DNA from 4 places in the Acidovorax sp. GW458-11-26-14-TSB4 genome. Region 2 is predicted to be linked to each of the others. Evidence: predicted binding sites of a transcription regulator. Region 2 holds the regulator's gene; each other region holds the start of a gene.
What was found. Region 2 encodes sigma-54, which starts transcription at its own class of promoters, with help from an activator protein. Its sites were predicted from a motif close to TGGCANGNAANCTGCTTT; they were not measured.

Region 1 (7,303 bases), on a different contig from region 2:
GGGCGCGATGGGCAGGCCGATGGCGGCCGAGGCGGCGTCCAGGTAGCGTTCGAGTTCGGCGGCGTTCATCGGCGCACCTCGCGCTGGAAGATCTCCAGGCTGAGCTTCTTCGTCGCCACGAAACCGGGTTCGCTCAGCGTGGCCAGGGTGCGCGGGCGCGCGTCCTCGTAGTGCAGGATCTCGGCCACCTTGGTCGGGCGCTTGGTCAGCAGCAGCACCTCGTCGGCCAGGTAGACGGCTTCTTCGAGGTCATGCGAGACCAGCAGCATGGTCGTGCCGGTCTGCATGAACACCTCCTGCAGCTTCTCGCGGATGAACAGCGTCATCTCGAAGTCCAGCGCCGAGAAGGGCTCGTCGAGGAACAGCACCTCGGGGTTGGGCGCCAGCGCGCGCATGATGGAGGCCGTCTGCTGCTGTCCGCCCGAGAGCTCGTAGGGGTAGCGGTTGAGGTCGAACTTCACGTCGAACGAGGCCACCAGCTCGGCCATGCGGCGGTCCACCTCGGCCTTGCTCCTGCCTTCGAGCTTGAGCGGGTAGGCGATGTTGTCGATGGTGCGCATCCACGGGAACATCGCCTCGCGGTAGTTCTGGAAGACGTAGCCGATCTTGGTGTCCTTGAGGCTCTTGCCGTCGAACAGGATCTCGCCGCTGTCGATAGGCACGAGGCCGGCGATCATGTTGATCAGCGTGCTCTTGCCGCAGCCATTGGGGCCGAAGACCGAGACGATCTTGTGCTTGGGGATGTCGAGGTCGAAGTCCTCGTACAGCGGCCAGCCCGCGAAGTACTTGGTCAGACCGCGGATGGTGATGTGGGTGCCGGCCGGGCCGGGGGTGAAGGCGCGGCGGGGCAGGTCGGCGTACACGGCGCCGTTGACGACGGCGTTCATCGGCCGCTCCAGTGCACGATCTTGCGTTCGGCGACGAGGAACAGGATGTTCAGGGCATAGCCCAGCGCGCCGGCAGCCAGGATGGCGGCGTACATGCTCTTGACGTTGAGCACCTGCTGCGCGTCGATGATGCGGTGGCCCAGGCCGTTGTCGGAGCCGATGAACATCTCGGCCACGATGACGATGACCAGCGCCATCGACACGGCCGAGCGCAGGCCGACGAAGGTGGGTTGCAGGCTTTCCCAGACCAGCACGTCCTTGAAGATCTGCCAGCGCGAGGCGCCCATGACGCGCGCCGCCATCACGCGCTGCTTGCGGGCGTTGATGACGCCGTAGGCGCTGTTGAAGATGACGATCAAAAAGGCGCCGAATGCGGCGATGGCGACCTTGTTCACATCCGACACGCCGAAGATCAAGAGGAACAGCGGGATCAGGGCCGAGGAGGGCGTGGAGCGGAAGAAGTCGATCAGGAACTCCACGCTGCGGTAGGCGCGCTCGTTGCTGCCCAGCAGCACGCCCAGGGGCACACCGACCACGGCGGCGATCAAAAAGGCCTGCACCGTGCGCCAGACGGTCACGGCAAAGTCCAGCAGCAGCGGCCCGCCGGCCAGGCCGGTGACCAGGGTGAGCACGGTAGTGCCGGGCGGTGGCAGCAGGATGGGCTTGATGAAGCCCAGGCGCACCACCAGGTCCCAGACGATGAACAGGGCCAGGGGGCCGGCGAAGGGCAGGAACCGGTCCCAGGCGGGCTTCTTCGGTACGGCGGAGGCCGCCTTGCCCGCGGGTGGCGACCAGGCGCCGGCGGTGGTGGAGGTCGTGTCGGCCATGGTGCGCCTTGCCCTCAGGCCTTGTAGATCAGGCTGTCGACCACGACCTTCTTCTCGAAGATGCCCTTCTCGGTGAACAGGTCGTAGAACTTCTGGAAGTGCGCCAGGTCGCTGGGCTTGAACTCGTTGTAGAGCATGTACGAGGCCAGCGGCACCTCGGCCGTGAGCGGGCCTTCGATGGCGGTGTAGCCCTTCATGAACTGGCGCGCTTCTTCGGGCTTGGTGCGCACCAGCTCGATGCCCCGGGCATAGGCGGCGATGAATTTCTTCGCGGCTTCGGGGTTCTTCTTGATGAATTCGCTGGTCAGGCTGGCCGCGCCGCCGTGCCAGGGGGCCATGGCGTCGCCCAGGATGTATTTGGCCACCACGCCCGATTCAATGACGCGCGTGGTCCCGTTCATGCGGCCGATGGTGCCCGTGGGCTCCAGCGTGTAGCAGGCATCGACCTGCCCGGCCACAATGGCGGCGATGTGCTGGCCGATGGGCAGCTCGGTCACCGTGACGCCGCTGGCACCGGCACGCTCCAGCATGGTCTTGCACAGGGTCATGTTCTGGATGCCGGGGCCCGAGGCGACCTTCTTGCCCTTGAGGTCGGCCATGGTCTTGATGGCACTGTCCTTGCCGGTGATGAACTGATCGAGCACGAACTTGGCGTTGCTCGGGTTGGTCGCGAAGATCTTGAACAGACCGGGCTGGGCGATCTCGCCGATGGCCAGGTTGGCCGAGCCCGTGCCGTTGGAGCTGCCATCGGACCGGCCCGAGAGCATGGCCTCCATCACCTGCTGGGCGCCCGCGAACTTGAGCGGCTCCACGTCCAGCCCGGCCTCCTTGAAATAACCCTTTTCCACCGCAGCGAAGAAGGGCAGGCCGGCCGCCACGGGCCAGAAGCCGATGCGGATCTTGGGCGCAGCCTGGGCGCGCACCAGTGCGGGCGCGGCCAGTGCGCCCAGGGTGGCGGCCGAGGCCTGCAGGACGCGGCGGCGCGAGGTACCGGTGGAAGGGGTGGAACTGTGGGATGTCATGGCAGGCTCCTGCAGCAGGGTTGGAAGGGATGGAGTGGATGGAATCAGTTGCCGGCCTTGAGCGACGCGATGTATGCCCGCCAGCCGCCAAAGTGGCTGATGTCGCGTGCCCCGGCCAGAGCCAGCGGCTCGCAGATGAAGCCCTGCACGCTGCTGCCGTCGGCCAGGGACAGGGTGCCTATGCCCAGCGGCTGGGGAATCAGCGCGACAAAGCTGCCGTAGTGCGCGGCCGGCATGCGCCAGACCTCGACGGCGATGCGCGTGCCCTGGCCCGGCGCCACGCGCAGCAGGCCGGGCTTGGGCGGCACGGTGCCGGGCAGGGCGTAGAGCTGGTAATCGGGTGCGGTCTCGGTGGCGCGCTCGAGCGTGGCGCCGCGCTCGGCGAGCTGGCCATTGAGCGGCATGCCGCTCAGGTGCGCGCCGACCACGGCGACCCGTACCGTGGCGGGCGCCAGCAGGCCGGCGATGGGTTGGGGCGCGGGCAGGGGCGTGCTGCCGGCGGCCTGGGGCAGGCCGGTGGCATGGTGGTAGCGCTGGCCCAGCTCGGCCAGTTGCAGGTCGCTGCCGCAGGGTCCGATCAGGGTGATGCCGAAGGGCAGGCCATCGGCACGCAGGCTGCTGGGCACCGCGATAGCGGCATAGTCCAGCAGGTTGACGAAGTTGGTATAGGCCCCCAGGTTGCGGTTGAGCACCACCGGGTCGGCCTGCATGGCCGCAATGGTGTAGTGCGTGGGCGCCGTGGGCACCAGCAGCACATCGATGGCCTCGGCCCCTTGCCACATGGGTGCGACCTGCTGGCCCAGCGCGCGCAGACGGGTCTGGGCATCGCACAGGTCGGCCGCGCTGTAGCCGCGCCCGCTGGCCAGGATGCTGCGCACCGGCTCCACCACCTGGTCGGCATGCGCATCGAAGAAGCTGCGCACGGCGGCGTAGCGCTCGGCCACCAGGGCACTTTCGTAGAGCAGGGCGGCGGCCTGGGCCAGGGGTGCGTAGTGAATGGAGACCGGCGTGCCGCCCAGGGCCTTCAGCCGGGCCACGGCCTCGGCGAATGCGGACTCGGCCGCTGCGTCGCCAAAGAACTCCAGCACGTCGGGCACACCGAAGCGGAAGCTTGCTGGCAGCGGCTCGCTGGCCAGCCTGAGCTGGCGGCCATAGGGGTCCTCGGCGTCATAGCCCTGGGCCACCTGCAGCACGCGGGCTGCGAGGTCCACCGTGCGCGCGAAGATCGAGACGCAGTCGGCGCTCTGCGCCGCCGGCACCACGCCGCGGGCGCTGATGAGGCCCTTGGTCGGCTTGATGCCCACGATGTTGTTCAGCCCGGCTGGCACGCGGCCCGAACCGGCGGTGTCGGTGCCCAGAGCGAAGTCGACTTGCCCGGTGGCCACCACATAGGCCGAGCCCGAGCTGGAGCCGCCCGAGACATAGGCCGGGTCCAGCGCATTGGGCACGGCGCCGTGCGGCGAGCGCGTGCCGTTGAGCCCGCAGGCAAACTGGTCCAGGTTGGTCTTGCCCACCAGGGTGGCGCCGGCATCGAGCAGGCGCTGCACCACCGCAGCATGGGCCGCAGGCGCATGGGCGAAGGCCGGGCAGGCGGCCGAGGTGGGGTGGCCCGCCACGTCGATGTTGTCCTTGACCGCGAAAGTCAGGCCGCTGAGCGGCCCGCCGGCCGTGCCGGCGATGGGGGGCTCGCAGCGCAGGATCCAGGCCTGCGGCGCCAGCGCGGGCAGGTCCGCCGCTGCAGGAGGAAGTTCGGCCACCAGGGAGCTTGTTGCTTGCACCATTTTGAAGAATTCAATCTTGGATACAAGATGAGATGCAAGCGCTGTGCCAGCTTGGGCCGATGTCGACCGGCCATCATCGCGGGCGGTGGCGTGCCTTGTCCCGCCAGAGGAAGCCACCTCGTAAGGCGGCCCGAATCGCCCTGTGCGAGACGGCGCCGGGCGTTCCAGCCTTGGGGATGGCAGCACGGTGGTGCTGAGTTCTGGTGCACCGAAAGCGGTGCGGGACGCGCTAAAGTGGTGAGCCCTGCCGCCCCTGTCCTGCCGGGGCTGGCCTCCCTCTTTTTGACTCTGCCTGCATGATTTCCTTCCACAACCCGCTGCACCACCGGCATGCGCCGGTCCACGAGTTCTTCCGCGGCGAGCGCGTGCCCTGCTTCGAGAAGCCGGTGCGCGCCCAGTACGTCGAAGACGCCCTGCGCGAACGCGGCCACGGCCTGCTGGTGCCCGACGTGGACAGCAGCCCCGTACTGGCCCAGATCCACGCGCCGCGCTACCTGGCCTTTCTGCAGACGGCCTGGCCGCAATGGCTGGCGCTGGATGCGGCCAATGCCTCGGTCCAGCCCTTTCCCTCGGTGTGGCCGGTGCGCAGCCTGCGCAGCGACGTGGAGCCGGACAACTTCGTGGCCAAACTGGGCCTGTATTCGATGGACAACGGCACGCCCATGGCCGAAGGCACCTGGGAGGCCGCCAAGGCCGGCGCCGATGCGGCAGCCAGCGCAGCGAACCGCGTGGCCCAGGGCGCGCGCGCGGCGTTCTGCTGCACGCGCCCGCCCGGCCACCATGCAGGCCCGGATTTCATGGGCGGCTACTGCTTCCTCAACAATGCCGCCGTGGCCGCGCAGTGGCTGCGCAACCATGGCTCACAGCGCGTGGCCCTGCTGGACGTGGACTACCACCACGGCAATGGCACCCAGAGCATCTTCTACGGCCGCGACGACGTGCTCTTCGTCAGCATGCACGGCGACCCGCGCACCGAGTACCCGTTCTACCTGGGCCATGCCGACGAAACCGGCGAAGGGCAGGGCGCGGGTTTCAACCTGAACCTGCCGCTGCCCGCAGGCACCAGCGCCGAGCAGTGGTTCGCCGCACTGGAGCAGGCCTGTGCGCGCATTGCCCAGTACCAGGCCGATACGCTGGTGGTCTCGCTCGGGCTCGATGCCTTCGAGGATGATCCGATCTCCAAGTTCGCCCTCAAGACGACGGACTTCACGCGTCTGGGCGAACGCCTGGCCGCGCTCGGCCTGCCCACGGTGTTCGTGCTGGAAGGCGGCTATGCAGCGGCGGAGCTGGGCCACAACGCCGTGAATGTGCTCGACGGATTCGAGCAGGCGGCAACGCGGTGAGCGAAGCCGTCGATTGCGTGGTGGCGGGCGCCGGCGTGGTCGGGCTGGCCGTGGCCCGGGCGCTGGCGCTGCAGGGGCGCGAGGTGATGGTGTTGGAAGCCGCCGATGCCATCGGTACCGGCACCAGCTCGCGTAACAGCGAGGTCATCCACGCGGGGCTTTACTACCCGGCCGGGTCGCTCAAGGGGCGGTTGTGCGTGCAGGGGCGCGAGATGCTCTATGCCTACTGCGCCGCGCGCGGCGTGCCGCACCGGCGCTGCGGCAAGCTGATCGTGGCCACCTCCCTGGAGCAGATACCCTCACTACAGGGCATCGAGGCGCGTGCAAAAGCCAACGGCGTTCACGATCTCGTGTGGTTGGATGCTGTAGCCGCCCAGGCGCTGGAGCCTGCGCTGCAGTGCGTGGCCGCGCTGCATTCGCCGAGCACCGGCATCATCGACAGCCATGCGCTGATGCTGGCCTTGCAGGGCGACCTGGAGCATGCGGGGGGCCTGGTGGCGCTCAACTCTCCACTGGCGCAGGCGCGCTGCACGGCCGAGGGCATCCTCCTGCAGGCGGCCGATGGAACCGAACTGCTGGCGCGCACGGTGGTCAATGCCGCAGGGCTTGCCGCGCCTGAGCTGGCACGGCGCTTCGAAGGGCTGGACCCACGCCATGTGCCCGTGCCGTACTACGCCAAGGGCAACTACTTCACACTGGCCGGGCGCGCGCCGTTCACCCGCCTCATCTATCCCGCCCCCGAGGCGGCAGGCCTGGGTGTGCACCTCACGCTGGACCTGGGTGGCCAGGCCCGCTTCGGCCCCGACGTGCAGTGGGTGGGCGACCCTGCGGACCTGCAGGTGGACCCGGCGCGCGGCGATGCCTTCTACGCCGAGGTGCGCAAGTACTGGCCCGGCCTGGCGGACGGCGCGCTGCTGCCGGGCTATGCTGGCATGCGCCCCAAGATCACGGCGCCGGATGAACCGGCGGCCGATTTCCTGATCCAGGGGCCAGCGGTGCATGGCGTGCCGGGCCTGGTGAACCTGTTCGGTATCGAGTCCCCAGGCCTGACCAGTGCGCTGGCCATCGGCGCGCATGTGGCGGCTTTGTTCTCATGATGCGTGTCAACACCCTGTCATGCGTAAGCCATTGAGTCCAAGTCCTACAAGGCGTTTGGCAATGTGTCCGCTAAGATGACTGTGAGCGCTGCATGAGGGGGAGCCACAGGCAACCCATGGGGTGTGATTTCTTCAATGTCTAATCAGAAAGGTTTGCTTTATGAGCGTTTCCGACTCCATCTCCACGACCCAGGCCGATCTGGAAAAACTCGTGTCCGACCTGCGCGGCCTGCTGGCCAGCAAGGACCTCGATTCCATTCCCGACATCAAGGTCTTGCGCCAGAAGCTCGACGATGGCTTGCACAGCGCGCGGGAAGCGACCGTGCGTGCTGCCCAGGATGCCGCC
Region 2 (7,303 bases):
CTGAACATCCGCTTGAAGCCCGCGGCCAAGCAGGAGGTGGTGCGCGAGGTGCTGTCCGCCGGCGAGCGCTTCGGCTACCAGGCCGACCGCGGTGCCAAGGTGCTGGTCGAATTCGTCTCGGCCAACCCCACGGGCCCGCTGCATGTTGGCCATGGCCGCCAGGCCGCTCTGGGCGATGCCATCTGCAACCTGTTCGCCACGCAGGGCTGGAATGTGCACCGCGAGTTCTACTACAACGACGCGGGCGTGCAGATCCAGACGCTGACCCACAGCACCCAGCTGCGCGCCAAGGGCTTCAAGCCCGGTGACGAGTGCTGGCCTACCGACCCCGACAACCCGGCCAGCAAGGCCTTCTACAACGGCGACTACATCCAGGACATCGCCAACGACTTCCTGGCGAAGAAGACCGTCAAGGCCGACGACCGCGAGTACACGGCCAGCGGCGACGTGGACGACGTGGAGTCGATCCGCCAGTTCGCCGTGGCCTACCTGCGCAACGAGCAGGACAAGGACCTGCAGGCCTTCAACCTGAAGTTCGACGAGTACTACCTGGAATCGAGCCTGTACACCAGCGGCCGCGTCGAGGCTGCCGTGGGCAAGCTGGTGGCCAACGGCAAGACCTACGAACAGGACGGCGCCCTCTGGCTCAAGAGCACGGACTACGGTGACGACAAGGACCGTGTGATGCGCAAGAAGGACGGTAGCTACACCTACTTCGTACCCGACGTGGCCTACCACATCGCCAAGTGGGAGCGCGGCTACACCAAGGTCGTCAACATCCAGGGCACGGACCACCACGGCACCATCGCGCGCGTGCGCGCCGGGCTGCAGGCGGCCGAAGTGGGCATTCCACAGGGCTATCCCGACTATGTGCTGCACACCATGGTGCGCGTGGTCAAGGGCGGCGAAGAAGTCAAGATCAGCAAGCGCGCGGGCAGCTACGTGACCCTGCGCGACCTGATCGAATGGACCAGCAAGGATGCGGTGCGCTTCTTCCTGCTCAGCCGCAAGCCCGACACCGAGTACACCTTCGACGTGGACCTGGCCGTGGCGCAGAACAACGACAACCCGGTGTACTACGTGCAGTATGCGCATGCGCGCATCTGCTCGGTGCTGCGCAGCTGGGCCGAGCAGGGCGGCGGTGACGTGGCCTCGCTCCAGGGCGTGGACCTGTCCGCCCTGGAAGGCCCGCAGGCCCAGGCGCTGATGCTGCAGCTGGCCAAGTACCCCGAGATGCTGACCGCCGCCGCCGATGGCGAGGCACCGCACGACGTCACTTTCTATCTGCGCGACCTGGCCGCCAGCTACCACAGCTACTACGATGCCGAGCGCATCTTGGTGGACGACGAGGCCGTCAAGCGTGCGCGCCTGGCCCTCGTCGCCGCCACCGCGCAGGTACTGCACAATGGCCTGGCTGTGCTGGGTGTATCGGCCCCGGCCCGAATGTAAGCAAGCAACCACTACCATGAAGAACAAGCAACTGGGCGGAACCATCATCGGCTTTATCGTGGGCGTGATCTTCGGCCTGGGGGCCGCGCTGGCGGTCGCCGTGTACGTGACCAAGGTGCCCGTGCCCTTTCTGAACAAGGGCGGCGCACGCGGCACCGAGCAGGATGCCGCCGAAGCGCAGAAGAACAAGAACTGGGACCCCAACTCGCCGCTGTACGGCAAGAACCCGGCGCGCCCGCCCGCAGCTGCGGCTTCGGCACCTGCCACGGCGGGGGTGGCCCCGGCGCCCGCGCCCACCGCATCGGCACCGGCCGTGGCTGCGGCCACCGACCCGCGTGCTGCCGCATCGTCGGCCAAGCCGGCCGCAGCGGCTGCCGCCAAACCCGGCAGTGCCGACCCACTGGGTGACCTGGCGGCCGCCAAGGCCGCTGCCGCGCCCGGCAACAGCGCCGACCCGTTCGATTATTTCGTGCAGGCCGGTGCCTTCCGCACCCAGGCCGATGCCGATGCGCAGCGTGCCAAGCTGGCCATGCTGGGCTGGGAGGCCCGCGTGAGCGAGCGCGAGCAGAATGGCCGCACGGTGTTCCGCGTGCGTGTCGGCCCCTTCACCAAGCGTGACGATGCTGCCCAGCTCAAGGACAAGCTCGACACCACCGGGGTCGAGTCGGCCCTGGTGCGCGTGCAGCGCTGAGTGCAGGCCTGCCTGAACTTTTTCCGGGGGCGTGGCTCACACCCCCACACCCGACCCTAGGAGAGTCACTTTCATGAAACGCCGCGAGTTTTCCCTGTCCGCCGCTACTGCAGTGGCTGCATCTGCCCTGACCCTGCCTGTGGCCGCCCCCGCGCTTGCGCAGCCGCGCCAGTTCAAGGAGGGCAAGGACTACCGCAAGCTCGACAAGCCCGTCACGCCCGACGCGCCGGCGGGCAAGGTCGATGTGATCGAATTCTTCTGGTATGCCTGCCCCCATTGCAATGCCTTCGAGCCCACGCTCGAGGCCTGGATCAAGTCCGCCCCCAAGGACCTGAGCATCCGCCGCATCCCTGTGGCCTTCAACGCCAGCTTCGTGCCCCTGCAGAAACTGTATTTCACGCTCGAAGGCATGGGCAAGGTCGCTGACCTGCATGCCAAGGTCTTCCGCGCCATCCACGTCGAGAAGGTCAAGCTCGCCAAGGACGATGAAATCATGGCCTGGGTCGCCACCCAGGGCGTGGACGTGGCCAAGTTCAAGGAAATCTACACCTCGTTCACCGTGTCCAACCAGGTGCGCCGTGCATCGCAGCTGCAGGATTCCTACGGGGTGGAAGGCGTGCCTTCGATGGGTGTGGCCGGCCGCTTCTACACCGATGGCACCATGGCCGGCAGCATGCCGGTGGTGCTGCAGGTGGTGGAGCACCTGGTGGGCACGGTCCGCAAAGCCTGACCGCTTGCTGGCAGGACTGGTTTCTGCATGTGCCAAAAGCCCGCATCCGCGGGCTTTTTTCATGGTGTGTCTCCACGGGTGGCTACAATTATCTGCAAGATTCGTGCCCTATGAACTACCGCATCCTCCCGATCCTCCTCCTCTCGGCCCTGGCTGTTGTCCAGACTGCGGCCCATGCCGAAAAGGCCGACCGCAACAAGCCCATGAACATCGAGGCCGACGCGTTGCGGCACGATGAGCTCAAGCAGACCAGCGTGTTCACCGGCCGGGTGGTCATGACCAAGGGCACCATCGTGCTGCGTGGCGCGCGCCTGGACGTGCGCCAGGACGCCGATGGCTACCAGTTCGGCGTGGTCACCGCGGAGCCGGGCAAGCGTGCCTTCTTCCGGCAAAAGCGTGACACGTTGCCGGGCGCGCCCGACGAGTTCATCGAAGGCGAGAGCGAGGTCATCGAGTACGACGGCCGTGCCGACAACGTGAAGTTCATCACCCGTGCCGAGCTGCGGCGCTTCCGTGAATCCACGCTGACCGACGAGATCACCGGGCAGGTCATCGTCTACAACAACCTGACCGATGTGTTCACCGTGGATGCCAAGCCGCGCAGCGGCAACAATGCCGCAGGCGATGCCCAGGCGCCCGGCGGCCGCGTGCGCGCCATCCTGTCGCCCAAGGAAACCCCGGCCGGTGCCGCGGCTCCGGCCGCGCCGGCCTCCGGCACCACCCTGCGCCCCAGCAGCACCCTCGGCGGCGGCGCCAAGTGAGCGAGGCTGCCGTGAACACCGTCGCCGCGTCCCCGGCGGAAAGCCGGCTGGAGGTGCACCACCTCGAAAAGTCCTACGGCAGCCGCAAGGTCGTCAAGGACGTGTCGCTGGTCGTGCAAAAAGGCGAAGTCGTGGGGCTCCTGGGCCCCAACGGCGCGGGCAAGACCACCTCGTTCTACATGATCGTGGGCCTGGTGCGCAGCGATGCAGGTGACATCCGCATCGATGGCCATTCGGTGGCCCACATGCCCATCCACCGGCGCTCGCGCCTGGGCCTGTCCTACCTGCCGCAGGAAGCCTCGATCTTCCGCAAGCTCACGGTCGAGGAGAACGTGCGCGCCGTGCTGGAGCTGCAGCGCGGTGACGATGGCCAGCCGCTGTCGCGTGCGCTGATCGAGGAGCGCCTCACGGCCCTGCTGAACGAGCTGCGCGTGGAGCACCTGCGCGCCTCGCCCGCGCTCGCCCTGTCTGGTGGCGAGCGCCGCCGGGTGGAGATCGCCCGCGCGCTGGCCACGCAGCCGCGCTTCATCCTGCTCGACGAGCCCTTTGCCGGCATCGACCCCATTGCGGTGATCGAGATCCAGCGCATCATCGGCTTCCTCAAGGCCCGCGGCATCGGCGTGCTCATCACCGACCACAACGTGCGCGAGACGCTGGGCATCTGCGACCACGCCTTCATCATCAGCGACGGCCACGTGCTGGCCCAGGGCACCCCCTCCGAAATCGTCGACAACGCCGAAGTGCGCCGGGTGTACCTGGGTGAACACTTCCGCATGTAGCAGACCGATGGACTGTACGTTTGCCATGCACCTGCGTTTGCGGCAGCCCCCGGGGGCTGTGCGATGAAGCCCGGCCTGTCGCTGCGCGTATCGCAGCACCTGGCGCTCACGCCGCAGCTGCAGCAATCCATCCGGCTGCTGCAGCTGTCCACGCTGGAACTGGGCCAGGAGGTCGAGCAGATGCTCGACGAAAACCCGTTCCTCGAACGCAATGCCGATGAGGCGCCGCGCGAGGAATTCGGGGTGGAGACGGCCGATGCGCCGGCGCAGTCCGACGACTACAGCTCCGACGAGGCGGTCTACTCCAACGCCCCGGGCAGCAATACATCGAGCGAATCCGTGGCCGACACCTCCCCGGGCGATGCGGAGCTGGGCAGCAGCGCCAGCGATGAACCGGACTGGAGCGGTGACGGCACCGTGGATGTGTCGCCCAACGATGCCGAGTGGGGCGGCGATGCGCCGGCCCGCACGCGCAACGATGCCGAGGGCGACGAAGCCGACGCCACCGAGCTGGCGCGCTCGCACGAATCTCTCACCGCCTTCCTGCACCGCCAGGCGCTGTCGCTGCGCCTGTCCGAGGTGGACAGTGCGGCGCTGCGCTTCCTGATCGAGTCGCTCAACGACGACGGCTACCTCGAAGAGCCCCTGGAAGAGCTGGCCATCGCGCTGGCGGGCCCGGACGACCTGGAGCAGATCGAGGAACTGGTGCACCGCTTCACCGTGGCCCTGCGCCTGCTGCAGAACCTGGAGCCCGTGGGCGTGGGCGCCCGCAACCTGGGCGAATGCCTGACCTTGCAGCTCGCGGCCCTGGCCGCCGACGAGGACAGCGATGCCGACCCCGACACCGTGCAGACCGCGCTGCGCGTGTGCCAGCAGCCGTTGGAGATGCTGGCGCGCCGCGACATCCGCCGCCTGACGCAGCTGTGCGGCGACGGCGAGGAGCGCACGCGCGCCGCCATGGCCCTGATCGCCCGGCTGGAGCCGCGCCCGGGGCGCAAGTTCGTGGACGTGGAGCGCAACATCATCGTGCCCGACGTCATCGTGCGCAAGGCCGGCCGTGCCAATGGCCGCGACGGCCAGCACAACTTCATCGTGGCCCTGAACCCCGACGTGATGCCGCGCCTGCGCGTGCACGACATCTATGCCGGCGCCCTGCGCGGCCACAAGGGCGGCGAGGGCCACCAGGCCATGCAGCAGCGCCTGCAGGAGGCGCGCTGGTTCATCAAGAACATCCAGCAGCGCTTCGACACCATCCTGCGCGTCTCGCGTGCCATCGTCGAGCGGCAAAAGAGCTTCTTCACCCATGGCGAGTTGGCCATGCGCCCGCTGGTGCTGCGCGACATCGCCGATGAGCTGGGCCTGCACGAGTCCACCATCAGCCGCGTGACCACGGCCAAGTACATGTCCACGCCCATCGGCACCTACGAGCTCAAGTACTTCTTCGGCTCGGGCCTGGGCACCGAGACCGGCGGCAATGCATCGAGCACGGCCGTGCGTGCCCTCATCAAGCAGTTCGTCGCGGCCGAAAGCCCGGCCAAGCCGCTGTCGGACAGCCAGATCGCCGAGATGCTCAAGGAGCAGGGCATCGAGTGCGCGCGCCGCACCGTGGCCAAGTACCGCGAGGCGCTCAAGATCGCCCCGGCCAACCTGCGCAAGGCGCTCTGATCAGGCCGGCTTGCGGAACGCCCGGCTGGAGATGCTGACGGTATTGCCGTCCGGGTCCTTGGCGTTGGCGAAGGCATAGCCGTTGGCCTGGTGCGTGGGGCCGAACTCCAGCCCCTGCGACAGAGCATGGGCCTTGAAGGCCTCCACGTCCGGGACATGGAAGCACAGCTTCACCCCTGCCTGGCCCAGCTTCACGCTTTTGGCCGCCTGGTGGACCAGGATGCTGGCCCCGCCATCGGGGGCGTGCAGCTCGATCAATCCCTCCACCACTTCGCCCGTGGTCTCGAAACCGAAGTGCGTGCGGTAGAAGCCCGCGCTGCGCTGCATGTCGCGCGCATAGATCATGAGGGTGGAGAGCTGCGGGTGCATCATGGGGTTTGTCGGGAGGTGTCGTTGGGCGACGGATGGGGCACGAGCAGCACTCGCTGCCCGGTTGCAGCGATGGCACCCACTTGGCCGTGGATGGCGTGCAGCGAGCCCTGGGCAATCTGTTGCGCTGGCGAAGGTGCGTTGCCTGCGCCGGGATCCAGGTAGGCCTGAAAGGTTTCGGTTCGCTCGCGAAATGCAATGAACGAGGTGGCGACCACGCCTTCGCCGCAGTGCGCGCAGCGCAGCAGGTAGCTGCCATACTCCACGATGGAATCGAGCGAGGTGCCGCTGCACGCGTGGCAGGCGATGTCGTTCATGGGGCGACGACCGGTGGTAGGCCGAAGGTCGCGTCCATGGTGGCTCGGTCGTGGTCGAGCAGGTGCGGCTGGTGGTTGCGGTACAGCTGCGCCAAGAAGTCCTGGTTCGGGCCCGCCACGTCCATGCCCCGGTCGTCATACGGCCAGACCATGACGCGGTGTTCCAGATGGAAGAGGTAGATGCAGCAGTTGGGGCGAGGGCGGATATTGCCGAAGTCGGCTGCCATGGCGCACCACAGTAGGCCCGTGAGCTGCGACAGCGGTGCTTGGAACGCCAGGTGGATCCAATCCTCCTCGTCCGGTGCTTCGTTGGGTTCCCGGTCGAACCCTGCCACAACACCCTGGCGGCAGGGATTCGGACGCCTGCCGCCCTGAGCTCGGCCATGACCTCTCTGTAGGCAAACCTGCCGGGTTCGGCTGCAACCCGTATACAGGCCGTCAGCGAACCTTCGATGTCGAAAATCTCGCTGCAGATGGCCCGACATGTGGCCAGCGCTGAAAGGAACTGTTCCAGGATCGCGCCGCCCTCGGACAGCCTGAAC
Region 3 (7,303 bases), on a different contig from region 2:
TGCCGAAACATTCGGCAATATCGAAAGCAGCGAAAGTTGGTAGGAAGGCGCGCGCGCGTCAGCGACCGGCCAACTGGCCTCCGGAGGGAACGGCCTCCAGAGTGACTGCATCGCTGCGGTCCTTGAGGCCGATGCCGGTAAGGCCCAGGCGCCTGGCTTCCTCGCACAGCCACCACAGGCGCGCCGCCGCAGCCGCCGGCGCCAGGCCTTCGGTGCGCACGTTGGAGATGCAGTTGCGCTGTGCATCGCTGCGGCCCACCTGGGGCTGCCAGGTGAGGTAGATGCCCAGGCTGTCGGGCGAGCTCAGGCCCGGGCGCTCGCCGATCAGCACGGCCACCATGCGCGCGCCCAGCAGCGCGCCCACCTCGTCGCCCAGCGCCACGCGCGCCTGGGTGGCGATGGCCACGGGCCCCATGTGCCAGCCCTGCGGGGTGCCTTGCACGATGGCCTGCACCAGGGGCATGGCGTTGCGCTCGATGGCCAGCGCCGAGAGGCCATCGGCCACGACCAGCAGCAGATCGCAGCCTGTCTGTGGTGCATCGCCGAGCCGCCGCGCGTCGGCTGCGTCCAGGCGCCGGCCCAGGTCGGGGCGCAGCAGGTAGGTGGCGCGGTCGGGCGCGGCACTGGCCACGCGCAGCGTGGTGCAGCCCAGGGCGGCCAGTTTTGTGGCCAGCGCATCGGCATCGAGCGGCAGGTGCACGGCATCGCGCGCCTGGGCATGGGCCAGGCCGAAGTCGAGCAGTTCGCGCGTGGGGATGGCCGTGCCTGAGCGCCCCAGTGCCAGCCGCGCGGCCGTGTGGGCGCGCAGGTCGCCCCAGGGGTCGGGCAGCGGGCCGGTAGCGGGGGCGGGGTGGTTCATGCGCGCATGCCTATCTGCCGCAGCCGGGCAATGGCGGCCTGCTGCTGCGCGGCGGGCAGCAGCCGACCCGCATCGTCAGCCAGGTGCATGCGCTGCAGCCAGGCGTCGAACTCGGGGGCGCGTTGCAGGCCCAGCACTTCGCGCAGGTAGAGCGCGTCGTGGAACGAGGTGCTCTGGTAGTTGAGCATGATGTCGTCGGCCCCGGGCACGCCCATGATGAAGGTCAGTCCCGCCACGCCCAGCAGCGTCATCAGCGTGTCCATGTCGTCCGAATCGGCCTCGGCATGGTTGGTGTAGCAGACGTCGCAGCCCAGCGGCACACCGAGCAGCTTGCCGCAGAAATGGTCTTCCAGTCCAGCGCGGATGATCTGCTTGCCGTCGTACAGGTACTCGGGCCCGATGAAGCCCACCACCGTGTTGGTGAGCAGCGGCGAGAACGCGCGTGCCACGCCGTAGGCGCGCGCCTCGCAGGTCTGCTGGTCCACGCCGTGGTGGGCGTTGGCCGACAGCGCGCTGCCCTGGCCCGTCTCGAAGTACATCACGTTGTCGCCCAGCGTGCCGCGCTTGAGGGACAGGGCGGCCTCGCGCGCCTCGCGCAGCAGCGCGAGGTGGATGCCGAAGCCCGCATTGGCCTTCTCGGTGCCGGCAATGGACTGGAACACCAGGTCCACCGGCGCGCCCTGTTCGATCATCTGCACGGTGTTGGTCACATGCGTGAGCACGCACGATTGCGTGGGGATCTGCAGCGTGGAGACCACGCCATCGAGCATGTGCACCAGCCCGGTGAGGGCGGCAATGCTGTCCGTGGCCGGGTTGATGCCGATCACCGCGTCGCCCGCGCCGTAAAGCAGGCCGTCGACCATGGAGGCCGCGATGCCGCGCAGGTCGTCGGTCGGGTGGTTGGGCTGCAGGCGCACGGCCAGGTGGCCCGGCAGGCCGATGGTGTTGCGAAAGCGCGTGACCACGCGGCACCGGCGCGCCACGGCCACCAGGTCCTGGTTGCGCATGAGCTTGCTCACGGCGGCCACCATCTCGGGCGTGAGGCCGGGGGCCACGGCGGTGAGCGCGGCCGTATCGGCCGCCAGCAGCCAGTCGCGCAGCCCGCCCACCGTCAGGTGCGCGATGGGTGCAAAGGCTGCGGCATCGTGCGTGTCGATGATCAGGCGGGTGACCTCGTCGCTCTCGTAGGGCACCAGTGCTTCGTTCAGGAAACGCGCCAGCGGCACGTCGGCCAGGCACATGCGCGCGGCCATGCGCTCCACCGCCGAGCCGGCCGCGATGCCGGCCAGCGCATCGCCCGAGCGCGCGGGCGTGGCTTTGGCCATCACTTCGCGCAGGTCGCCGAACTGCCAGCGGTGGCCCTGGATGGTGTGGTGGTAGGTCGCAGGCATCGGTTGTGAATGGGGTGGCCTTTGGCAATGATGCATGCCATTGCAAGGGATGTGCCATCGGACAGGTGATCCAGTCTTAGCTGATTTGGTTGTTAACAACTGAAAAAACATTCGTTCTCAGAATAAAGCCAGGCACCTAGAGTGCTGACTTCAGGGCACACAGGCCCAGATTCCCACGAGGTTCCCCATGTCGGCCGTTCTTTCATCTGCATCCGCCTCTTCGTTCGCCAGCCAGGCCGACGCACCACCGCAAGGTCTGGTGATCCGCTCCATCGAGGGCGCAGCCGGTCCCCTGGGGGCCGAGGTGCTGGGCCTGGACCTGTCGCGCCCGCTGGGCCGGGAGGATTTCGCGCGCATCCACCGCGCGCACCTGGACCACCATGTGCTGGTGTTTCGCGACCAGCGCATCACGCCGCAGCAGCATGTCGATTTCAGCCGCCGCTTCGGGCCGCTGCAGATCCATGTGCTCAAGAATTTCCAGCTGGCGGGCCACCCCGAGATCCTGATCGTCTCCAACGTCAAGGATGCCGCCGGCCAGCCCATCGGCCTGGGCGATGCCGGCCACTACTGGCATTCGGACCTGTCGTACAAGGACAAGCCCAGCCTGGGCTCGCTGCTGCACGCGCAGGAGCTGCCGGGCGAGGGGGGCGACACCCTGTTCGCCGACCAGCACGCTGCCTACGATGCGCTGCCCGAAGATCTGAAGGTCCGCATCGCGTCGCTCAAGGCCGAGCACAGCTACCTGGCCAAGTACGAGGAACTGCGCGCGCGCAGCCCCTGGCGCCCGAAGCTCACCCAGGCGCAGATCGACGAGGTGGCGCCCTCCATCCACCCCGTGGTGCGCACCCACCCCGAGACGGGCCGCAAGGCGCTGTTCGTGAGCGAGCACTTCACCACGCGCATCGTGGGTCTGCCTGAAGACGAAAGCCAGGCCCTGCTGGCCCAACTGTTCGCCGCCAGCGTGCGCCCCGAGTTCACCTACCGCCACCAGTGGCAGCCGCACGACCTGGTGTTCTGGGACAACCGCTCGGTGACCCATCTGGCGGCCGGCACGCCGGACAGCGAGCGTCGGAAGCTGTACCGGACCACCATCGAGGGCGACTTGCCCTTCTGATTCGCCGCTGACGCCATCCCTTGTTTTCCATCTTTGACTGCACAGTACCCATGACCATGTTCCAGACCACCCGCCGCCGCATCGTGCGCAAGACCATCGCCGCCCTGGCCACCGCCGGGCTGCTGGCCGGCGGGCTGAGCGCCACGGCCCATGCGGCCGAAGGCCAGCTGCGCATTGCGCAGCAGTTCGGCGTCGTGTACCTGCTGCTCAATGTGGCGCAGGAACAGAAGCTGATCGAAAAGCACGGCAAGGCCGCGGGTGTGGACATCAAGGTGGAGTTCCTGCAGCTGTCGGGCGGCTCCGCCGTCAACGACGCGCTGCTGTCGGGCAATATCGACATCGCCGGTGCCGGCGTGGGCCCGCTGTTCACGCTGTGGGACCGCACCAAGGGCCGCCAGAACGTCAAGGGCGTGGCGTCGCTGGGCAACTTTCCCTACTACCTGGTGAGCAACAACCCGGCGGTGAAGACCATTGCCGACTTCACCGACAAGGACCGCATCGCGCTGCCGGCCGTAGGGGTCTCGGTGCAGTCGCGCGTGCTGCAGATGGCTTCGGCCAAGCTCTGGGGCGACAAGGAGTTCAACCGCCTGGACAAGCTCCAGGTGGCACTGCCGCACCCCGATGCGGCGGCGGCCATCATCAAGGGCGGCACCGAGATCACAGGCCACTTCGGCAACCCGCCCTTCCAGGAGCAGGAGCTGGCCGGCAACCCCAAGGCGAAGATCGTGCTCAACTCGTACGACGTGCTGGGCGGCCCCGCCTCGGCCACCGTGCTCTACGCCACCGAGAAATTCCGCAACGAGAGCCCCAAGACCTACAAGGCCTTCGTCGACGCGCTCGACGAGGCGGCCAAGTTCGTCGCCGCCAACCCCGAGAAAGCGGCCGACATCTACCTCAAGGTGGCAGGCGGCAATACCGACCGCGCGCTGCTGCTCAAGATCATCCAGAACCCCGAGGTGCAGTTCAAGGTGCGCCCCGAGAACACGCTGGGCATGGGCCAGTTCCTGCACCGCGTGGGCGCCATCAAGAACCAGCCCACCGCGCTCAAGGACTACTTCTTCGACGACGCGCACACCGCGTCGGGCAACTGAAGGGCCATGCGGGCATGAGCGAGCACACCATCCGGCTGGGCCCCTTCTCGCCGCCGCTGCAGAGCGAGCGTGCGGCGCTGGAACAAGAGGCGCAGGTCCAAGGCCTGACCGAGGGCAATGCGGCCGTTCCCGCCAATTCTTGCGCAGCGCTGCTGCAGGTGCAGGGCGTGAGCATCGACTACCGCACGCGTGAGCGCGTGGTGCGTGCCACGCACCGCGTGGGCTTCGACGTGCATGCGGGCGACCGCTTCGTGCTGCTGGGCGCCTCGGGCTGCGGCAAGTCCACCCTGCTCAAGTCCATTGCCGGCTTCATCGCACCCAGCGAGGGGCAGATCCTGCTCGACGGCCGCGCCGTCACGCGGCCCGGGCCCGACCGGGTGGTGGTGTTCCAGGAGTTCGATCAGCTGCCGCCGTGGAAAACGGTGCGCGAGAACGTGATGTTCCCGCTGCTGGCCTCGCGCAGCGTGGGCCGCAAGGAGGCGGCCGAACGCGCGGCGCTCTACATCGACAAGGTGGGGCTGTCCAAGTTCGCCGACGCGCACCCGCACCAGCTCTCGGGCGGCATGAAGCAGCGCGTGGCGATTGCCCGCGCGCTGGCCATGCAGCCCCAGGTGCTGTTGATGGACGAGCCTTTTGCAGCACTCGACGCCCTCACACGCCGGCGCATGCAGGAAGAACTGCTCTCGCTGTGGGACGAGTTCCGCTTCACGCTGATCTTCGTCACCCACTCCATTGAAGAGGCGCTGGTGGTGGGCAACCGCATCGCCATCCTCTCGCCACACCCGGGGCGGCTGCGCGCCGAGCTCAACAGCCACCAGTTCGGGCTGCACAGCCTGGGCGGGGCCGACTTCCAGGCCACGGCCCAGCGCATCCACCGGCTGCTGTTCGATGAACCCGGTGCGGCGGCCGTGCCGGGGTCCGTGCAGGCCGATGCCGAGACCCTGGCGCCCGGCCGCCAGGGTGGTGTGCCGCTCATCCTCCCCCAGCGGCCCGCAGGTTCGCTGCCTTTCCAGATCTCCGTATGAGCGCCCCCTCCCTGCTGACCCCTCCCGTGCGCCCCGAGTTCGAGCGCAGCCTGGAGCCGCTGGGCGGCATCGCGCCCGTGCAGCCGCTGCCGCTGGGGGCGCGCATCTGGCAGCAAGCCTGGATGCGCAAGCTCGTGATCCTGGCGGTGCTGGCCGTGCTGTGGGAGGTGGTGGCGCGCTGGCAGGACAACGACCTGCTGCTGCCCACCTTTCTGCAGACCGCCAAGGCGCTGGTGGAGGGCCTGGCCTCGGGCGAGCTGATCGCCAAGACGGCGATCTCGCTGTCGGTGCTGCTCAAGGGCTACTTCGCGGGCATCCTGGGGGCGTTCCTGCTCACCACGCTGGCCGTGTCCACGCAGTTCGGGCGCGACCTGCTGTCCACGCTGACCTCCATGTTCAACCCGCTGCCGGCCATTGCACTGCTGCCGCTGGCGCTGCTGTGGTTCGGCCTGGGGCAGGGCAGCTTGGTGTTCGTGCTGGTCCATTCGGTGCTGTGGCCGCTGGCGCTCAACACCTACGCGGGATTCCAGTCCGTGCCCGAGACGTTGCGCATGGCCGGCCGAAACTATGGCCTCACCGGTATCCGCTACGTGCTGCAGATCCTGGTGCCGGCCGCGCTGCCCTCCATCCTGTCGGGCCTGAAGATCGGCTGGGCCTTTGCCTGGCGCACGCTGATCGCGGCCGAGCTGGTGTTCGGCGCATCGTCGGGCAAGGGCGGCCTGGGCTGGTACATCTTCCAGAACCGCAACGAGCTCTACACCGACAAGGTGTTCGCGGGGCTGGTGCTGGTTATCCTGATCGGTCTGGCGGTCGAGAGCCTGGGCTTCCATACGCTCGAAAGGCTCACCGTCCGCCGCTGGGGCGTTTCCAGGTAGGCGCCTACACTCGGGGCATGCTCCGCTGGTTTCTCGTCGTCTTTCTTGCGCTGATGTTCATCAGCTGGCTCTCGCCCATGCTGCGCCGCATCGGTTTCGGCAAGCTGCCGGGCGATCTGCGCTTTCGATGGAGGGGGCGCGAGTGGGACATTCCGCTCGCATCCACCTTGCTGCTGAGCTTTGTAGCCAGCCTGATCGCCAAGTTTATTTGAGGGCTGTCAGTCCCCGGCCTCCTGCAAGGCTTGCAGGAAGGCCTTGCGCCACCAGTGCACATCGTGCTCGCGGATGCGCGCCATGAGCTTGCCGTGCCGCGCCTGGCGCTCGGCCAGCGGCATCTGCAGCGCGTGCTGGATGCTGTCGGCCGTGCCCTGGGTGTCGTAGGGGTTCACGAGCAGCGCTTCCTTCAACTGCTCGGCCGCGCCCGCAAAGCGCGAAAGCACCAGCACGCCCGGGTCTTCGGGGTCTTGCGCCACCACGTATTCCTTGGCCACCAGGTTCATGCCGTCGCGCAACGGCGTGACCAGGCCCACGGCCGCGGCGCGGCACAGGCCGGGCACCCGCTTGCGTGCCACCGTGCGGTGGATGTAGCGCACGGGCATCCAGTCGAGTTCGCCGTAGTCGCCGTTGACCGATCCGCACAGGCCTTCGAGCTCCTGGCGCAGGTCCGAGTAGGCATGCACGTCGTCGCGCGAGGGCGAGGCGATCATGATCATCGTGGCGCTGTTGCGGTTCTCGGGGTAGCGGTCCAGCAGCTCGCGGTAGGCGCGCACGCGGTGCGGTATGCCTTTGGAATAGTCGAGCCGGTCGATGCCCAGCAGCAGCCGGCGGCGCGAATACTCGTCGCGCATGTTCTCGTAGGTTTCCACGGCATCGGGCGCCTGGGCGAGGCGGGTGAACTCGTCCACATCGATGCCGATGGGAAAGGCCTGCACCTGCACCGTGCCGCCA
Region 4 (7,303 bases), on a different contig from region 2:
ATGTGGACGGCACGCTGCAGTTGGAGATCGAGGCGCCCCGCGCGCTCACGGCCGAGGAGCATGCCGCCGTGCGCGCGGTGTTTGCCGCCAACGGCATGGCGGACCTGCCCCTGCATGTGGAGCAGTTGGCCCGCATCGACTGGCCTGTCGGGCGCAAGCGCGAGGAGTTCGAGCGCGTGGACCGCGCCTACGAGCCATAGAACCCGCTCACTGCGGCCAGACCTTGCCCTTGTTCACGAAGGCACCACTGCCGGCCCGGAAGCCGAAGTAGACCTCTGCATTGGCGGCCCGCATTTCCGCGTCGGTGAAGTCCAGCGAGGGCCTGAACTGCAAGGTGGCGGCATTCGCCACCTGGCTGGCGAAGGCGGCACCCTCTGCATCGGCCGGCACCTGGCTGGCCCAGGTGCCATCGCTCTTGCGGAAGAACCACAGGTCCGGGGCCGCGCCCTGGGCCGGAATGCGCGCCGCCACCCATGCGCTGAGCTTTGGGTTGGCAGCCACATCGGCCGCTGCCTGCGCCAGGGTGATGGCCAGCTGCAGCGGCTGGCCGGCGGTGGACAGCACCGCGGTCGAGACCGTTGCGGCCGCAGCCGCGGGGGTGGCCGTCGCCACCGGGGTGCTCGCAACCGTCTGCTGGTTGGTGGTGCTGGCGGTGCCCACGGCAGGGCTCGGGCCCTCCACCGGGTCGGGGTAGGTCGAGGTGGTCCAGGTGATGGCGGCATAGCCGGCTGCGTACTTGTCCATGTCCACGTCGATGGCGCCCTGCACGTCGTACAGCGGGCTGCCGCTGACCTGGCGCACGTAGAGCCAGTTGCCCTGGCTGGTGCTGCCCTTGCTGGCGTCGAGCTGGCCGCCCACGAAGCGCACCGTGCCGCCGCCGTCGTGCACCACGAGGTGGTCGGCACCGGGCTCGTTGACCAGGCGCGAGAAGGTGGTGTCGATGTGCTCGCTCGCCTGGGTGCTGGCGTACTCCGCCGCGCTCAGCGCCGCCTCACGGACCGGCGCCGAGCCGTAGCGCAGGGCAAAGGCCGATTCCGTGCGTTGGGGCGCATAGCCCGAGAACAGGAAGGAGCGCGTGCCCGCGGGGATGTAGATCTTGAATTCCTTGTACTGCAACTGGTAGTTGGTGAACTCCGGCAGGGCGAGCGATCCGCCGCCGGGAAAGGCACAGCCGCTGGAGGAAAAGCCGATGGCGCAGCCGGTGACACCGGTGGGCGCGTACTGCTGCTGAAAGCCGATCTTGCTGTCGAAGCTGTAGTCGTAGGTCCCGGCGGCGGGCGGCAGGGCGATCCTGAGGGGTGACTGGTGAAGAGAAACGAAATTGGCGGCATGGGACAACGACGCCGCCGCAGAAAGGCACACAACCAACAAAAACCGCATCCAGACCACTCCAGGACAAAAAAAGGACATAAAAAAGCGCCCCGCCAACGCCACGGGCCCGGCCCGCAGCGCCCGCCAGGGCACCTGCCATTCAGTGATGAAAAATAACTTTTGCAACCACCTGCATGCCGCAAAAAGCAGCGTGCGCAAACCCGCCCAGCCGCTTCATGCGGGCGAAGCGAGGCTCTGAGAGGCAGCCCGGGCGGGAAGTTCCTGTAAAGATGCGTGCGTTACATCCGCCCGCTGCGGGCTGCGCCGCGTCCGGGCACCGCGTCAGGACTGCGGGGTGCGGGCGGCCAGGAGCTGCTGCACCATGGCCGCCACCGCGATGGCCTGGGTGTCGTACTGCGACTCCGGGGCGCGGGGCACCTCGTAGGTGCCATCCAGGCCGGTCAGGCCGGTGATCAGCCCGGCTCGGGCGCGCGCATACAGGCCCTTGGGGTCGCGCCGGGCACATTCCTCGACCGAGGTGCTCAGGTGGACCTCATGGAACTCGCCGGGCGCGAACAGGGCGCGCACCCGCTGGCGGTCGGCCTCGAAGGGGGAGACAAAGGCGCACACCACGGTCAGGCCATTGCGGGCCATCAGCCGCGCCACCTCGCCCGCGCGGCGGATGTTCTCGGCCCGGTCGGCGGCCGACAGGCCCAGGTCGGAGCACAGGCCCTTGCGCAGCTCGTCGCCGTCGAGCACGCAGGCCCGGCCGCCGGCCTGGTTGAGGGCATCGGCCAGTGCGCCGGCCAGGGTGGTCTTGCCTGCGGCGGGCAGGCCGGTGATCCAGTAGACGAGGGGATTCGAGCAAGGCATCGCGGCTTGGCAGAGGTAGCTGAGGTGCGCCTACTGTATGCCAGCCTTGCCGCCACGCCCTTCGCTTTGTTACCAGCGGTCCGAGCGCATGCGCAGCTCCCACCCGCCACCGCGCAGTTCGTACACGCCCACGGCGCCGTAGCGCTGCTCGCCCTTGTCGTCCCAGGTCATGGTGCCGATCACCGGCGCATAGCCGTTGATGCTGTGCATGGCCTTGGTGATGTCCTTGGGGTCGGCGGACTTGGCCTTCTGGATCGCGGCGGACAGCACGTAGGTGCTGTCGTAGCTGTAGTGGCCGCCGTAGGCCGGGGGCTTCTTGAATTCGGCCACGTACTTTTCGAGGAAAGGCTTGCCGGTGGCGAACTCCTTGGCCTCCAGCACCGGCGAGGTGGCGTAGATGCCCTCCACGATGCCGGCGCCCTTGGCCATGTCGGTGGTCTTGATGGTGTCGCCGCCAAGCAGGCGCACCTTGGTGTGGTCGACCTTCTTGAGGGCTTCCAGCAGGGCGATGGCCTGGAAGTCGTTGAGGGTGGAGACGATGACCTCCACCTTGGCGGCCTTGAGCTCGCCGGCCAGGGCGTCGAAGGCCGTGGTCTTGTCGTCGAAGGACTTGCGCACCACGACTTCCTTCTTCTCGGCCTTGAGCTGCTCGGCCGCGCCATCGGCCAGGCCCTTGCCGTAAGGCGTGCCGTCGTCCAGCGCGGCATAGCGGCTGGCACCCAGCTGCGTGGCGGCGAACGAGCCGATGGCACGCGCCTGCAGCGTGTCGTTGGCCACCATGCGGAAGGTGGTGGGAAAGCCCAGCTGCGTGAACTTGGGGTTGGTGGAGATGGCGATCTGCGGGATGTCCTTGGCCGCGTAGATGGGAGCGGTCTCGATGCTCACACCCGAGTTGAGGTGGCCGATGACGGCGACCACGCCCGAATCCACCAGTTGCTGTGCCACGGTCTTGCCGGTGGCGGCATCGGCCCGGTCGTCCACCGGCACCACCTCCAGCTTCACCACCTTACCGTCCACGCTGTAGCCGCCCTTGTTGAGCTCGGCCACTGCCAGGTTGACGCCGTTGAGCAGGTCCTGCCCCAGGGCGGCCAGGGGCCCGCTCAGGGGCTGGGCCACCCCGATCTTGATGGTGTCGGGCACTTTGCCGCAGCCTGCCAACAAGGCGGTGGCGGCCACAGCGGCGAAGGCCAGGTGGGCCGGGAATCGGCGCCGGTCGATGGACTGGTTCATGCAGGAAACTCCAAATCTGTATGTCAATGTGTCCGGATGTATATGCGACGCCGCAAAGAGGCGCTATCGGGTATGCCCTCCCAATACTCACTCTATTAGCAAGTTTCAGGCCCCCGGAGCCGCGCGGGTTGCAAAACCCAGGGTAGACCCCTGCCTGCACCAGCCCCGCGCACCAATTTGTGGCGCAAATCTTGCTATGCTGACGGCATGAACGAGGCCTTGCGCATAGTGGTGGTCGCCCCCGATCTGGCGGTCGCCGACCCCGACGACGAGCACGCCCTGCTGCAGGCAGAGCGCTCGCGGGCGCTGCGCATCGGCCTGCTGGAGAACAATTTCAACCTCGTGGCCACCCTGCCGGCCGACGTGTTCCTCAGCGAGCGCCTGGCGCAATTGCAGCCCGACCTGATCATCGTGGACGCGGAAAGCGAGGCGCGCGATGCGCTGGAGCATGTGGTGATGGCCACGCGCAACGAGCGCCGCCCCATCGTCATGTTCACCAACGACGAGGACACCTCGCACGTGAAGGCGGCCGTGGCCGCCGGGGTGTCGGCGTACATCGTGGCCGGCCTGGCACCCCAGCGCATACGCCCCATCCTGGACGTGGCGATGGCGCGTTTCCAGCACGAGCAGGCGCTGCGCGCCGAACTGGCCGATGCCAAGACCGAGCTCAAGGACCGCAAGACCATCGACCGCGCCAAGGGCCTCTTGATGCAGCGCCAGGGCCTGAGCGAGCAGGCCGCGTACGAAAAGCTGCGCAAGACGGCCATGGACAAGGGCCTCAAGCTCGTGGACGTGGCGCAGCGCATGCTGGACGTAGCCGACCTGCTGGGCTGACCCCCGCGCCATCGCCCGCACCACTCCCGCCACCACCCACCCCGTGGTGGTGCACCGCACAAAACCTGTGCATGCCGATGCCAGGCACGCAAGCGCGCCAAGCCATGCCGCGCTTTGCCCTGAAGGCCCTACTGGCAATGATCTGCCGCTATGAAAAGCAGAGTACACCGAGGCTGGAGAGAGCTGGCACAGGGCTTGCATCGGTTGGTGTGAGACCAACGAAGGTCTTCGATGAGCGGGGATGTGGCCAACGGCGGACAACTCCCCCTCGCACCGGACAGAGGCGTCCCACCCGCGCTAGGCGCTGCATGGCTTTCGAGCCGCAGCAGCCTTGCGCCGGGGGGACGCCTTTTTTGTTTTCTACGCCACCAGGGAAGCCCCATGACCGATCTGCTCAAAACCAGTCTCAACCGCCGCACCGTGCTGCAGGCCGCCACCGTGGGCGCCGTCGGCGTGAGCCCCGCGCTGCGCGCCCTCGTCCACGCACAGGGTTCGGACGCCCCCGAGAAGAAGGAAGTGAAGATCGGCTTCATCCCGCTGACCGACTGCGCCAGCGTGGTGATGGCCTCGGTGCTGGGCATCGACAAGAAGTACGGCGTGACCATCATCCCCACCAAGGAAGCGAGCTGGGCCGGCGTGCGCGACAAGCTGGTCAACGGCGAGCTGGACTTCGCCCACGTGCTCTACGGCCTGGTCTACGGCGTGCACCTGGGCATTGCCGGCCCCAAGAAAGACATGGCGGTGCTGATGAACCTGAACCAGAACGGCCAGGCCATCACGCTGTCCAAGAAACTCGCCGACAAGGGCGCCGTCAATGGCGCCGGCCTGGCCAAGCTCATGGCCAGCGAAAAGCGCGAGTACACCTTCGCCCAGACCTTCCCCACCGGCACGCATGCCATGTGGCTGTACTACTGGCTGGCCGCGCACGGCATCGACCCGATGAAGGATGCCAAGGTCATCACCGTACCCCCACCGCAGATGGTGGCCAACATGCGCGTGGGCAACATGGACGGCTTCTGCGTGGGCGAGCCCTGGAACCACCGCGCCATCATGGACGGCATCGGGGTGACCGCCACCACCACGCAGGACATCTGGAAGGACCACCCCGAGAAGGTGCTGGGCACGACCTCGGAGTTCGTGCAGAAGTACCCCAACACGGCCCGTGCCGTGACGGCCGCCATCCTGGAGGCCGGCCGCTGGATCGACGAAGGCCTGGCCAATAAAAACAAGATGGCCGAGACCATTGCCGGCAAGGCCTATGTGAACACCGGCGTGGACGCCATCAACCAGCGCATCCTGGGCCGCTACCAGGACGGCATGGGCAAGACCTGGGACGACCCCAACCACATGAAGTTCTACAACGACGGCGCGGTGAACTTCCCCTACCTGTCGGACGGCATGTGGTTCCTGACCCAGCACAAGCGCTGGGGCCTGCTCAAGGACCACCCCGACTACGCCGGCGTGGCCAAGTCCATCAACCGCGTGGACGTCTACAAGCAGGCGGCCACCGCCTCCAAGACCCCGCTGCCCAAGAGCGACATGCGCAGCCACAAGCTCGTGGACGGCGTGGTCTGGGACGGCAAGGACCCCAAGAAGTACGCCGACGGCTTCAAGCTCAAGGCCTGAGCGCCCCAGGCCCAGGCCCCACTCTGATCGCCCCACGTTTCCACCCGCACAGGAGATCCACCATGGTCAGTGCCGTTTTTCACTCCCCTCCCCCCGCGCTGCCGGCCGAAACGCACGCGGCGCCCACGCGCAGTGCCGCCGCCCCAGCCGCCGAGGCCCGCACGGAGGCGCCCGTCCCGCGGGCCCCGCGCGACTGGGCCGCCGTGTCGCGCAACTTCTGGATGGCCGTGCTGCCGCCGCTGTGCGGCCTGGGCCTGCTCATCGGCCTGTGGGCGGTGGTCTCCACCACCACCGGCGGCAGCATCCCCAGCCCGCAGGCCACCTGGGCGCAGGCGCTGGAAATCTTCAGCAACCCGTTCTACCGCAATGGTCCCAACGACCAGGGCGTGGGCTGGAACGTGCTGATGTCGCTGGAGCGCGTGGCCATCGGCTTCGGCATGGCGGCGCTGGTGGGCATCCCGGCCGGCTTCGTGATCGGGCGCTTCAATTTCCTCTCGCGCATGTTCAACCCGTTGATCAGCCTGCTGCGCCCCGTGTCGCCGCTGGCCTGGCTGCCCATCGGTCTGCTGGTGTTCAAGGGGGCCAACCCGGCTGCCATCTGGACCATCTTCATCTGCTCCATCTGGCCCATGGTCATCAACACCGCCGTGGGCGTGCAGCGCGTGCCGCAGGACTACATGAACGTGGCCCGCGTGCTCAACCTGTCGGAATGGAAGATCGCCACCAAGATCCTGTTCCCCGCCGTACTGCCCTACATGCTGACCGGCGTGCGCCTGGCGGTGGGCACGGCCTGGCTGGTGATCGTGGCCGCCGAGATGCTGACCGGCGGCGTGGGCATCGGCTTCTGGGTCTGGGACGAGTGGAACAACCTGAACGTCAAGAACATCATCATCGCGATCTTCGTGATCGGCATCGTGGGGCTGGCGCTGGAGTTCGCGCTCATCAAGCTGGCCACCGCATTCACATTCGAAGAGGTGAAGGCATGAACACCACAACCAACACAACGCCCAACGGCAAGTTCATCGAAGTCCAGGGCGTCGGCCAGACCTTCAAGACCGCCAAGGGCCTGTTCCCGGCCCTGCGCGAGATAAACCTGAGCATCGCCAAAGGCGAGTTCGTGGCCCTGATCGGCCACTCGGGCTGCGGCAAGTCCACGCTTCTGAACCTGATCGCCGGGCTCACCACGCCCACGGCCGGCGCCCTGCTGTGCGCCAACAAGGAGATCAAGGGCCCCGGCCCCGAGCGCGCCGTGGTGTTCCAGAACCACTCGCTGCTGCCCTGGCTGACCTGCTTCGACAACGTCTACCTGGCGGTGGAGCGCGTGTTCGGTGGCCGCGAGAACAAGGCCCAGCTCAAGGCGCGCACCGATGCCGCACTGGCCCTGGTGGGCCTGACGCACGCCGGCGCAAAGCGCCCCGGCGAGATCTCG

Region 1: a site for sigma-54 is predicted at 4,549-4,566, ahead of atzF (allophanate hydrolase). Genes of this name have one in related genera too.
Region 3: a site for sigma-54 is predicted at 2,290-2,307, ahead of AC07X5_RS05060 (ethanolamine ammonia-lyase subunit EutB). Genes of this name have one in related genera too.
Region 4: a site for sigma-54 is predicted at 4,433-4,450, ahead of AC07X5_RS28670 (CmpA/NrtA family ABC transporter substrate-binding protein). Genes of this name have one in related genera too.

Annotation. Positions count from the first base shown of each region.
Region 1 is NZ_JBWKYR010000003.1:171,797-179,099, forward strand. Features, by position in the region: gene AC07X5_RS09450 (DUF4089 domain-containing protein) at 1-69, opposite strand, end outside; gene AC07X5_RS09455 (ABC transporter ATP-binding protein) at 66-887, opposite strand; gene AC07X5_RS09460 (ABC transporter permease) at 884-1,714, opposite strand; gene AC07X5_RS09465 (ABC transporter substrate-binding protein) at 1,729-2,736, opposite strand; gene atzF (allophanate hydrolase) at 2,781-4,517, opposite strand; gene AC07X5_RS09475 (histone deacetylase family protein) at 4,814-5,860, shown strand; gene AC07X5_RS09480 (NAD(P)/FAD-dependent oxidoreductase) at 5,857-6,957, shown strand; gene AC07X5_RS09485 (DUF883 family protein) at 7,118-7,303, shown strand, end outside.
Region 2 is NZ_JBWKYR010000007.1:13,044-20,346, forward strand. Features, by position in the region: gene argS (arginine--tRNA ligase) at 1-1,449, shown strand, start outside; gene AC07X5_RS15985 (SPOR domain-containing protein) at 1,466-2,140, shown strand; gene AC07X5_RS15990 (thiol:disulfide interchange protein DsbA/DsbL) at 2,214-2,870, shown strand; gene lptA (lipopolysaccharide transport periplasmic protein LptA) at 2,981-3,631, shown strand; gene lptB (LPS export ABC transporter ATP-binding protein) at 3,643-4,410, shown strand; gene AC07X5_RS16005 (RNA polymerase factor sigma-54) at 4,474-6,075, shown strand; gene AC07X5_RS16010 (VOC family protein) at 6,076-6,447, opposite strand; gene AC07X5_RS16015 (hypothetical protein) at 6,444-6,761, opposite strand; gene AC07X5_RS16020 (DUF3885 domain-containing protein) at 6,758-7,246, opposite strand.
Region 3 is NZ_JBWKYR010000001.1:1,041,919-1,049,221, forward strand. Features, by position in the region: gene eutC (ethanolamine ammonia-lyase subunit EutC) at 59-859, opposite strand; gene AC07X5_RS05060 (ethanolamine ammonia-lyase subunit EutB) at 856-2,250, opposite strand; gene AC07X5_RS05065 (TauD/TfdA dioxygenase family protein) at 2,438-3,364, shown strand; gene AC07X5_RS05070 (ABC transporter substrate-binding protein) at 3,421-4,455, shown strand; gene AC07X5_RS05075 (ABC transporter ATP-binding protein) at 4,470-5,480, shown strand; gene AC07X5_RS05080 (ABC transporter permease) at 5,477-6,355, shown strand; gene AC07X5_RS05085 (DUF2905 domain-containing protein) at 6,373-6,567, shown strand; gene otsA (alpha,alpha-trehalose-phosphate synthase (UDP-forming)) at 6,574-7,303, opposite strand, start outside.
Region 4 is NZ_JBWKYR010000025.1:40,463-47,765, forward strand. Features, by position in the region: gene AC07X5_RS28640 (phenylacetate--CoA ligase family protein) at 1-200, shown strand, start outside; gene AC07X5_RS28645 (hypothetical protein) at 208-1,338, opposite strand; gene AC07X5_RS28650 (hypothetical protein) at 1,322-1,570, shown strand; gene cysC (adenylyl-sulfate kinase) at 1,654-2,184, opposite strand; gene AC07X5_RS28660 (branched-chain amino acid ABC transporter substrate-binding protein) at 2,254-3,414, opposite strand; gene AC07X5_RS28665 (ANTAR domain-containing response regulator) at 3,622-4,248, shown strand; gene AC07X5_RS28670 (CmpA/NrtA family ABC transporter substrate-binding protein) at 4,630-5,874, shown strand; gene ntrB (nitrate ABC transporter permease) at 5,937-6,860, shown strand; gene AC07X5_RS28680 (ABC transporter ATP-binding protein) at 6,857-7,303, shown strand, end outside.